DNA from 3 places in the Mesorhizobium sp. M0938 genome. Region 3 is predicted to be linked to each of the others. Evidence: riboswitches for the same ligand, from Rfam matches in the RefSeq annotation. Region 3 holds a riboswitch; each other region holds the start of a gene.
The links. Region 3 has a riboswitch for cobalamin ahead of NKH73_RS13240 (CbtB domain-containing protein). Riboswitches for the same ligand answer to the same signal wherever they lie in the genome.
Positions count from the first base shown of each region.

Region 1: another riboswitch for cobalamin. It lies ahead of NKH73_RS00710 (aromatic ring-hydroxylating oxygenase subunit alpha); the one in region 3 lies ahead of NKH73_RS13240 (CbtB domain-containing protein).
Region 2: another riboswitch for cobalamin. It lies ahead of NKH73_RS14600 (ABC transporter ATP-binding protein); the one in region 3 lies ahead of NKH73_RS13240 (CbtB domain-containing protein).

Region 1 covers NZ_JAMYNS010000001.1:158,358-161,625, forward strand. The annotation lists gene NKH73_RS00700 (DUF680 domain-containing protein) at 1-56, opposite strand, end outside; gene NKH73_RS00705 (DUF680 domain-containing protein) at 143-358, opposite strand; cobalamin riboswitch at 866-1,067, shown strand; gene NKH73_RS00710 (aromatic ring-hydroxylating oxygenase subunit alpha) at 1,283-2,530, shown strand; gene NKH73_RS00715 (FAD-binding oxidoreductase) at 2,556-3,268, shown strand, end outside.
Region 2 covers NZ_JAMYNS010000007.1:106,057-109,324, reverse strand. The annotation lists gene NKH73_RS14605 (ABC transporter substrate-binding protein) at 1-316, opposite strand, end outside; gene NKH73_RS14600 (ABC transporter ATP-binding protein) at 313-1,125, opposite strand; cobalamin riboswitch at 1,218-1,421, opposite strand; gene NKH73_RS14595 (GyrI-like domain-containing protein) at 1,709-2,542, shown strand; gene NKH73_RS14590 (bifunctional helix-turn-helix transcriptional regulator/GNAT family N-acetyltransferase) at 2,549-3,268, opposite strand, start outside.
Region 3 covers NZ_JAMYNS010000006.1:280,659-283,926, reverse strand. The annotation lists gene NKH73_RS13250 (aromatic ring-hydroxylating oxygenase subunit alpha) at 1-587, opposite strand, end outside; gene NKH73_RS13245 (gamma-glutamylcyclotransferase) at 705-1,397, shown strand; cobalamin riboswitch at 1,464-1,659, shown strand; gene NKH73_RS13240 (CbtB domain-containing protein) at 1,697-1,876, shown strand; gene NKH73_RS13235 (CbtA family protein) at 1,892-2,659, shown strand; gene cobU (bifunctional adenosylcobinamide kinase/adenosylcobinamide-phosphate guanylyltransferase) at 2,679-3,179, shown strand; gene cobO (cob(I)yrinic acid a,c-diamide adenosyltransferase) at 3,181-3,268, shown strand, end outside.

The sequences.
Region 1 (3,268 bases), on a different contig from region 3:
AAAGCGCTGCCGGAGATGGCCAAAATGGCGGCAGTGGCAAGAATGATCTTTTTCATTTCTAGTACTCCAGATTTGTGAGATCCCGAGCGGCAGACTTGGCCGCCGCCTGTCTGGGATCAGCTGTTAATTGTGGGATCAGCTGTTAATTGCCGAAACGGTCACGGTCGGCGCCCTGGACAACGGGCTTTTCAGCGTGAGCCGGCTTCTGAATGGAAGCCGTGTAAGAGCTGTCGACCGCAGCAGTCGGCTGGTTGGCGCCGTCGGACCCATAGCCGTCGGACCCATAATGGTCGCTGCCAGCAAAGGCACTGCCGGTGATGGCCAAAACGGCGACGGCAGCAAGAGCAATCTTTTTCATTGTTGATACTCCAGTATCTTAGTTTTCGGTCCGTCTAGCGGCGTGTCTTGAAAGGAATTCGCGTCGTTCGGACAGGCCCGATGTGGGAAGGCAATCCGGCAGATTCCAATCACGAAGTTGTTCCGTGTGGACCAAGAATCTGCACCTTGAAATTGTACCAGGTGCTTCTATCTGCATCGACTTTGGTTGTTCTTTCAATTACTTAAGCCAAATACACTATTCGCCCATTTGACGGATTGGCGGACCCGCGTTCACAGCGTCATGCACGCATTGTCAACAGAAACGAACCGTTCGGTTCGATTTTAGAAGTGGCTAATAGTCACTTTTGGAAACTGTTAACCTTCTTTGTCTCCGCCGCGGGTCGGATTCGATGCCACGACCGCCAGCAATGGCCGCCGAAAAATGGGGTTCCAGCCCTGCTATTGCCAACCTGCACGCTTCGCCGGCTGTGTCGCGCCGCATGGATACGATGTCGCTTTCATGCCGACAGTCGGCCGGCCGTCATGATTAGATCACACCATCTCAGGTGCCGCTTGGTGACGACGAAGCGGAGAATTGGGAAGCCGGTCAGAACCCGGCGCTGCCCCCGCAACGGTGGTGGAGTTCAAGTCGCAACGGGAGACCACTGGGCCACAAGCCTGGGAAGGTGTCGCGACCGCCCGCAAGGACACTCCAGAGCCCGGAAACCAGCCCGAGGTGTTGAACTCGACTGATCGCGGTGGGCGGTCAAGAGGTGGATAGAGCATGCCGGTCCTTCACCGGCCTGCAGCCGATCCTTCCTCCATCACCACCAGTTCAGTCCTTGGAGCGACGTGCGTTCACTTGGACGCACAAAGTACGCTCCAAGACTTTGAACCTGCGCATCGTGCTTTCCGAAAATCGATTCCGATTTTCGGGCCGATGCGACGAAAGCGAGGACAGGACATGGACGCGCGCAACGACATGCTGAGGCTCTTGCACGGCCGCAGGCAAGGCTACTCGCTCGAGCAGCCCTTCTACACCGATGCCGACTTCTTCAAACTCGACATGGAGCTGATCTGGTATCGCGACTGGCTGTTCATCGGCCATGATTGCGAACTGCCGAAGCCGGGCAGCTACATCACCGCCCAGATCGGCGATTATCCGGTTGTGCTGGTCCGCGACCAGCAAGGCAAGATCAATGCCTTCCACAACTCCTGCCGGCATCGCGGCAGCCGCGTCTGCAATGCTGACAAGGGCACGGCGGCGAAGCTCGTCTGCCCCTATCACCAATGGACGTATGAGTTGGACGGCCGGCTTCTGTTCGCCCGCCAGATGGCGGACGGTTTCGACAAAAGCCAGTTCGGCCTGAAGCCGGTCGCCTGCGAGAGCGTCGGCGGCTACATCTTCATCTGCCTGGCCAGGGAGCCCGCCGATTTCGCGCCGATGCGCGCCATGATCGAACCTTACCTGTTGCCGCACCGGCTGCGCGAGGCCAAGGTCGCCTTCGAATCGACCATCGTCGAGAAGGGCAACTGGAAGCTCGTCTGGGAAAACAACCGCGAGTGCTATCATTGCGCCGGCAACCATCCGGAACTGTGCAAGACATTCCCGGAAGCGCCGACCGTGACCGGCGTGCAGGGTGCCGACAGCGATCCGGAAATGCTGGCGCACTGGGCGAAATGCGAGGCGGCGGGCCTGCCGAGCAAGTTCCGCATCGATCCGGCCGGGCAGTATCGCGCCACCCGCGCGCCGCTGCTGCGCGACGCCGTCAGCTATACGATGACGGGAAGGCGCGCCGTGAAGAAGAACCTTTCCGACAGCGTTTCCACGGACCGTATCGGCTCGCTGCTGCTCTATCACTATCCGACGACCTGGAACCACATCCTCGGCGATCATGCGGTCACCTTCCGCGTGCTGCCGATCAGCGCCACGGAAACCGCCGTGACTACCAAATGGCTGGTCCATAAGGATGCGGTCGAAGGCGTCGATTACGACCTTGCCGAACTCACCCATGTGTGGACCGAGACCAACTACCAGGACCGCCGCATCGTCGAGGAAAACGCCTTCGGCATCCTGTCGCCGGCTTACGAGCCCGGCCCCTATTCGGAACTGCATGAGGGCGGCGTCATCCAGTTCGTCGAATGGTACGCCTCGTTCATCGAACCGCGCCTTGCCGAGGGCGGCCGGCCGGCGCTGCGCAGCGTCGCCTGAAGAGAAACGTGAAGAGATGAACGCAATGACGGATCTCGGGCTCTACCGCCATCTCGACGATATGGCGCCCTGGAACGACAGGCTCCAGGTTCTGGAAGTGATCGGCGTCAGCGACGAGGCGCCTGACGTGAAGACCTTCACCTTCCGCTCCGACAACCAGACCTGGTTCCGCTACAGACCGGGGCAGTTCGTGACGCTGGAACTGCCGACCACTGACGGCCCGCTGATGCGGACCTATACGCTGTCGTCCTCGCCGTCGCGGCCGTTCTCGATCGCGGTGACGGTGAAAGCCCAGGCCGGCAGCATCGGCACGCGCTGGATGTTCGACAACCTCAAGCCCGGCGTTCACGTGAAGGCCTATGGGCCGACGGGCGACTTTTCGCTGCACAGCCATCCCGCGGCCAAGTATCTGTTCATTTCGGCCGGCTCCGGCGTGACGCCGATGATGTCGATGCTGCGCTGGCTGAACGACTGCGCGCCATGGACCGATGTCGGCTTCGTCAACTGCGCGCGAAAGCCCGAGGAGATCATCTTCCGCAAGGAACTCGAACTGCTCGGCAGCCGCATGCCGGGCCTGACGCTCGGCTTCATGATCGAAGAGCGCTCCAGCCGCGAGGGCTGGTTCGGCCATATGGGCCGGATCGACGCGATCAGGCTGCCGCTTTTGGCGCCAGATTTTCGCGAGCGGGAAATCTTCTGCTGCGGCCCCGACCCGTTCATGCGCGCCGTGCGGCAGAT
Region 2 (3,268 bases), on a different contig from region 3:
CGAAGAAGAAATCAGGCTCGACGGCGACGAGGTTTTCGAGCGTCGGGTATTTCGGCGCGAGTTCCGGGATCGCGCCCTGCTCGGCCTTGAATTCCGGACCGACCTTGTACCATCCGGTGATGCCGGTCAGGCCGACGATCGACGGTTGCAGCCCCAGCGCGAAGGCCATCTCGGCCATGTTCAGATCCTGGATGACGGCGCGCTTCGGCGCGGCATCGAAGGTCAGCGGCGTGCCGCAGCTGTCGACAGTTACCGGAAAAGCCAAGGCGGTCTGGGCAAGCAGGAGGGAAGCAGAAGACAGTGCGAGGCGTTTCACGGATGTTGCTCCTTGGTTAAATCGGAAGAGGCGCGGTTTGGAACTTCGAAGACCGTGAGTTCGCGGTCTTCGGTGGGATGGCGCAGCCGAAGCACGTCGACGCCGAAAATGTCGCGGATCAACTGCTTGGTCAGCGCCTCGCGCGGACCGGCGAGTGCCTGCAGTCGGGCCTCGTTCATCACCGCCACCCTGGTGGCAAATGGCGTGACCAGCGACAGATCGTGAAGCACCGCCACGACGGTCATGCCCAACTGCGATACGAGTTCGAGAAGTTCGCTGCGGGCGCGCGGATCGAGATGATTGGTCGGTTCGTCGAGGAACAGGATTTTAGGCTCCTGGGCGATGGCGCGTGCCAATTGGGCGCGTTGCCGCTCGCCACCGGACAGCGAGCCGATCGTGCGGCCGAGCAGCGGCAGCAGGCCGGTTCTGCGAAGCGCTTCGACGACGATGTCGCGTTGCTCGCTCCTTCGTCGCAAACCGGCATGCGGGACGCGCCCAAGCTCGACATAGTCGATCACGGCAAGCCGCGGATCAGGCTGATCGGTCTGGCCGACGACAGCCATGTGCAGCGCCCGCTCGGCGGCAGAAAACGTCTCCAGCCGGCGTCCGGAAAATCTCACCTCTCCCGCGCTTGGCCGCAGCGTACCGCATAGCATGCGCAACAGCGTCGTCTTGCCGGCGCCGTTGGGGCCGATGATGGCGAGGCGGTCGCCCGCCGCCACCGAAAGGCTCACCGCGCTGACCAGGCGCTGACTACCCGCCGTCGCGCTCAGTTCGCGCGCTTCAAGAAGAGGCTGGGAGGCGTCCAACTTACCGTCACTTTCTCAATGGCGACGGAAGGAAGCTGGACCGACCGGCCGACAAGACCGATGTCCACGTCTCCTCCCGGCACACCCCGTCCGGTCAACTCAAGCCGATGGCAGGTCTCCTGGCTCGCGGGTCTTTGCGCCATCCTGCCTTCCCAGCCTTGCCGGCCAGTGGCATTTCGGATCTTGCTAACCGCTTACAGTTGCGGGGGCAGCCACGGCCTCGATCCGAAGATCTCACCGTGTTCCCTTTTCACCCCTCGCCTTTCGACTCGGGGACCATCAGTCGCCCACCCTAATTTCCCGCCAATCACAGCGCAATAAATTTCCGGGGCTCGGAAAGCCACGAGAGCTAGGGTCTTGTCAGAGGGAGTCATATGGATCATCGTTATGTAATAACGTTACTACCTAAAAGACGTTGCTTGCTCCTGTCAAGCTCTTTCGCCTGACGCCTTCGACTGCCGGCCGCCGTCGCGATTTGCGCAGTGCGCAATTTCGATCAAACTGCGAGCTCCAGGAAACGGCACGATGACCTGCCGACGCGAAGACTTTGCCAATGTGAAGACTGGCCCATGCAAGGAGCCAAATGAATCCTACCGAGAAAGCGCTGTGGTTCGTCGAAAGCCATCTGCCGGAATCCGTCTCGCTCGACGATGTCGCCAAGAGCAGCGGGGTGTCGCGCTTTCACGTGACGCGGGCTTTCGGTGCGGCGACCGGCCGTTCGGTGATGGGCTACATGCGGTCTCGCCGGCTGACCGAAGCGGCGCGCAAGCTCGCCGCCGGTGCACCCGACATCCTCTCGCTCGCTCTCGACACCGGCTATGCCTCGCATGAGGCCTTCACCCGCGCCTTCCGCGACCAATTCGGCACCACGCCGGAACTGGTGCGCGCGCAAGGCTCGCTAGACAACCTCGATCTCGTGGAGCCGATCCTGATGGACCAGTCCTTCCTCACCAATCTCGAGCCGCCGCGTTTTGAGGCCAGCCGGCCGTTCCTCATCGCCGGTCTCAGCGAACGCTACAGCTGCGAAACCAGCGCCGGCATCCCGATGCAATGGCAGCGGTTCGGCCCCTATATCGGCAACATTCCGGGCGAGGTCGGCGACGTCGCCTATGGCGTCTGCGTCAATGGCGACGACGCCGGCAATTTCGACTACATCGCCGGTGTCGAGGTGTCCGATTTTTCGGACCTGCCGAAGGAGTTTTCGCGCGTACGCGTGCCGGCGCAGAAATACGCCGTGTTCGCCCATCGTGACCACATCTCGACCATCCGCCGCACGGTCAACACGATCTGGAACAAATGGCTGCCGGCGTCCGGACACGAGATCGCCGATGCGCCCGAATTCGAGCGCTACGGCCCCGAATTCGATCCGCGCAGCGGCAATGGCGGGCTGGAAATCTGGATACCGGTGAAGGGGTGAGAGACGTTACAGCTCCAGGTTCCAGTTCTGGCCGACCAGATCCTTGCCGAAGGAATGGTGGCGCTCTTCCTCGGCAAGCTTGAAGCCCGCCGCCTCATAGATGCGGCGCGCCGAGACGAGAATGTCGTTGGTCCACAATGTCAGCGTCTTGTATCCCTTAGCACGGGCAAAGCCGATGCATTCCTCGACCAGTCGCTTGCCGATGCCGAGACCGCGCGCCGAGGGCTCGACGTAGAGCAGGCGCAGCTTCGCCACCGTGTCCGACTGGCGCACGACAAAGACCGAGCCAACGACTTCCCCCTCCCGTTCGGCGATCCAGCTGCGTTCCCATTTCGGATCGAAGGATTTGACGAAGGCGCCGAGGATTTCGGCGACCAGCGCCTCATAGGTTTCGTCCCAGCCATATTCCTGCGCGTAGAGCAGGCCCTGGCGATGGATGATCCAGCCGATGTCGCCGACCTGCAAAGGCCGCAGCATGTAGGGGACCTTGGGCTCGGCACTGTCGCCCAGCAGGCGCTGCACCGTCTGCATCGCCTTGACCAGCCTGTCCTGCTCCGGATCCGGGAGCCGGTCGAGCAAGGCCGCGACCTGATCGTGCGAACCCTGGTTCAGCGGCGCGAAGGCCGCCCTCCCCGCCGGCGTCAGCGCGATCGACGAGCGCCGCGCATCGGCTTCCGTCGCAGCGCGCTCCACAAGGCCGCGCTCCTGAAACTTTTTCAGCAACCG
Region 3 (3,268 bases):
TTGCAGTTCATCACCTTGCGCAGCACATGGCCAGACACCAGCGTTTCCAGCGGCCAGTTGGCGAGATCGCCGGATGCGGGATCGAAGGATGTTTCAGCCGAACCGGCGGCATCTTCCTCCAGATTGACGAAGACAAAACCGCGCCATACCGACAGTGCGACGCGATAGAGCGGGTGATCGGCCTTGTCGAAACCTTCAGGCAGCGATTTCGACGGCACCCGCACCAGATCGCCGCGCAGCGAATAGGACCAGGCGTGGTAGGGACAGGTGATCAGCCGCGCCTTCAACCGTCCCTCGCTCTCCCGGCAGAGCTGCGAGCCGCGATGCCGGCAGGTGTTATGGAAGGCGCGCAGCTCGCCGGTCTCGTCGCGCAGCACGACGATCTCCTGCGTGCCGACACGGAACGTCCTGAAAGCCAGCGGCTGCGCAAGGTCGACCTCGCGGCAGACCAGCAGCCAGCTTCGATACCAGATGGCGTCGAGATCGCGCTGATGGACGTCGGCGTCCCAGTACGCCGATGACGGCAGCGCCGGTTCAAGCCGGGTCAAACCACTATAGGGATCGTGCTCGCTCTGGCTGGGTTGCATGGCTGGCTCCTGTTATGGGCCAGCCGACACCCCGGCAAATCTTTTGTCAATTGGGGCGACAGCATTGCCGGATTCGGTTGTGATGCCTAATCATGCCGGAAGTAAAAGGATTGGGACATGGCCGCACGACAGATGTCGCTCACAGCCGAACTGGTGGCGCGCTGTTGGCGCGAGATCGAGGATGCCGGTCCCGATCCGGACGCGGCGCATCTGGATGACCGCGACTATGACGCAATGCTCGACGACTTCCAGGCTGAACTCCCAACCTCCGAACCGCTGTGGTTGTTCGGCTATGGCTCATTGATCTGGAAGCCGGAAATCGACCACGTCGAGGAACGTGTCGCCGTAGCGCGCGGCTGGCACAGATCTTTTTGCATGAACATGACGCGCTGGCGCGGCACCAAGCAGAGCCCGGGGCTGATGATGGCGCTGAACCGTGGCGGACAGTGCAAGGGTGTAGCCTTTCGGCTGAGCGATGGCGATCGCCGGGCGCAGCTCGACAAGCTTTTTCGGCGTGAGGTGACGCTGAAGCCGACGAGCTATCGTCCGCGCCTGCTCTCGCTGGCAAGCGACAGCGGGCCGTTCAAGGCGCTGGCCTTTGTCATCAACCGCAAGGGGACGACCTATGCCGGACCGCTCGGGGAAGAAGAGGTGGTCGAAAAGCTCTCGACATCCTGCGGGCACTGGGGATCAGGCGCCGACTACCTCTACAACACGGTGAAAAACCTGGAAGAGCGCGGCATTCACGACCGCCATCTGTGGCGGCTGCAGCAGCTGGTTGCCGAGCGGATCAGTGCCTCGAGGCCTTGAGACCGCATGGCGCATTCACGCTGGTAACGGGCGGAATTTGGTTTGCCGGCCGCGACGATTCTGCCTATAGTCAAAGCTGTCGTCGGTTCCGTTAGGGACCAAGAGGGAATGCGGTGAGGGTAAATTTCTTGCCCAATGCCGTGGCTGCCCCCGCAACTGTGTGCGGTAGTCCTCTCCATATGCCACTGAAGAGTTTCTTCGGGAAGGTGGGGAAGGGCGCTGATCCGCGAGCCAGGAGACCTGCCGGCGACAGGAGAACTGACTTCTATGCCCTCGGGTGGAGGGCGAAAGGACAAGACATGAATACCGCTTCCGTCTCGCTCGGCGCTTCCGTCTCCTCGCAGTCGCGCTTCATGCAGCTGGCGCTTGCTGCATTTCTCGGCATTTTCGTCATGGGCTTTGTCGGCTTCTCGCATATCGATGCGGTCCACAATGCCGCCCACGATTATCGCCATTCGATGGCGTTTCCCTGCCACTGACGAGGGGCTGACATCATGACACTGTTTCGCAACGTCGTGTTCATCGCGGCGATCGCAGGGCTTGTGGCCGGCGTCGTCCTCGCCTGCATGCAGGCCTATGCCACCGTGCCGCTGATCCTGAAGGCGGAGGTCTACGAACAGGCCGGCGGAGGCCACACGCATGACCATGCCGCTGTCCCCGCCGCAGATACCAATGCCATGGCCAGCGCCGCACCGGCGCCGGCCGAAGTTGCCGCTCCAGAAGACGACGGCTGGGCGCCGGCCGATGGTTTTGAGCGCTTTGCCTTCAACGTGGTTGCCAATGTCGTCACTGGCATCGGCTTTGCGCTGATCCTGGTGGCCGCTTCGGAGTTCGCCGGCGGCATTGGCAATTGGCGTCAGGGCCTGTTCTGGGGCCTGGCCGGCTTCGCCGTGTTCACGCTCGCTCCAAACCTTGGCTTGCCGCCCGAACTGCCGGCGATGCCGGCCGCCGATCTCACCCAGCGCCAGATCTGGTGGATGGCGACAGTGGTGGCGACGGCCGCCGGTCTCGGCTTGCTCGCCTTCCGCAAGTCGCTGCCGCTGGCGCTGCTTGCCGTGGCGTTGATCGTGGCGCCGCATATCGTCGGCGCGCCGCAGCCCGACAGTTTCGAGTCGCCGATTCCGGAAGGCTTGCACCACCAGTTCGTGGTGGCGGTGACGCTGACCAATCTGGTGTTCTGGCTGGTGCTCGGCGCCGTCGTCGGCGTGGTGCGTGGCCGCTTGACCGGCACAGCGACCGGCCTGCGCGACAGCTTTGCCTGATCGCGTTGCTTCTGGCGGGATGCTGACCCTGGTCATCGGCGGTGCGCGCTCCGGCAAGAGCGCGCATGCCGAAAGACTGGTGACGGCCTGTCCGGCGCCATGGGCCTATATCGCCACGGCGCAAGCCTATGACGACGAGATGCGCGAGCGCATCGCGCTGCACCGGTCGCGGCGCGGCGAGGGCTGGACGACCATCGACGCGCCGCTCGATCTCATCGGCGCGATCGAGGCGCTGCCTGACGGCCGGCCTGTCCTGATCGACTGCCTGACGCTGTGGCTGGCCAACCATATGCTGGCCGAACACGACATCGAGGCCGAATGCCAGGGGCTGGCGGATGTGCTGTCGCGACCGCGCGGGCCATGGTTCGTGGTTTCCAACGAGGTCGGCCAGGGCATCGTGCCGGATAATGCGCTCGCCCGTCGGTTTCGCGACGCCGCCGGCCGGCTCAACCAGCAGGTCGCGGCCGTGGCCGACACGGTGCTGATGATGGTGGCGGGGCTGCCGCTCAAGGTGAAATGACATGGCCGATACTATCGATCCCAAGGACGAGGAACGCCACCGCGCCAAGATGGCCAAGCGCAAGGCAGTGCAGGACGCCGAGGTCGCGG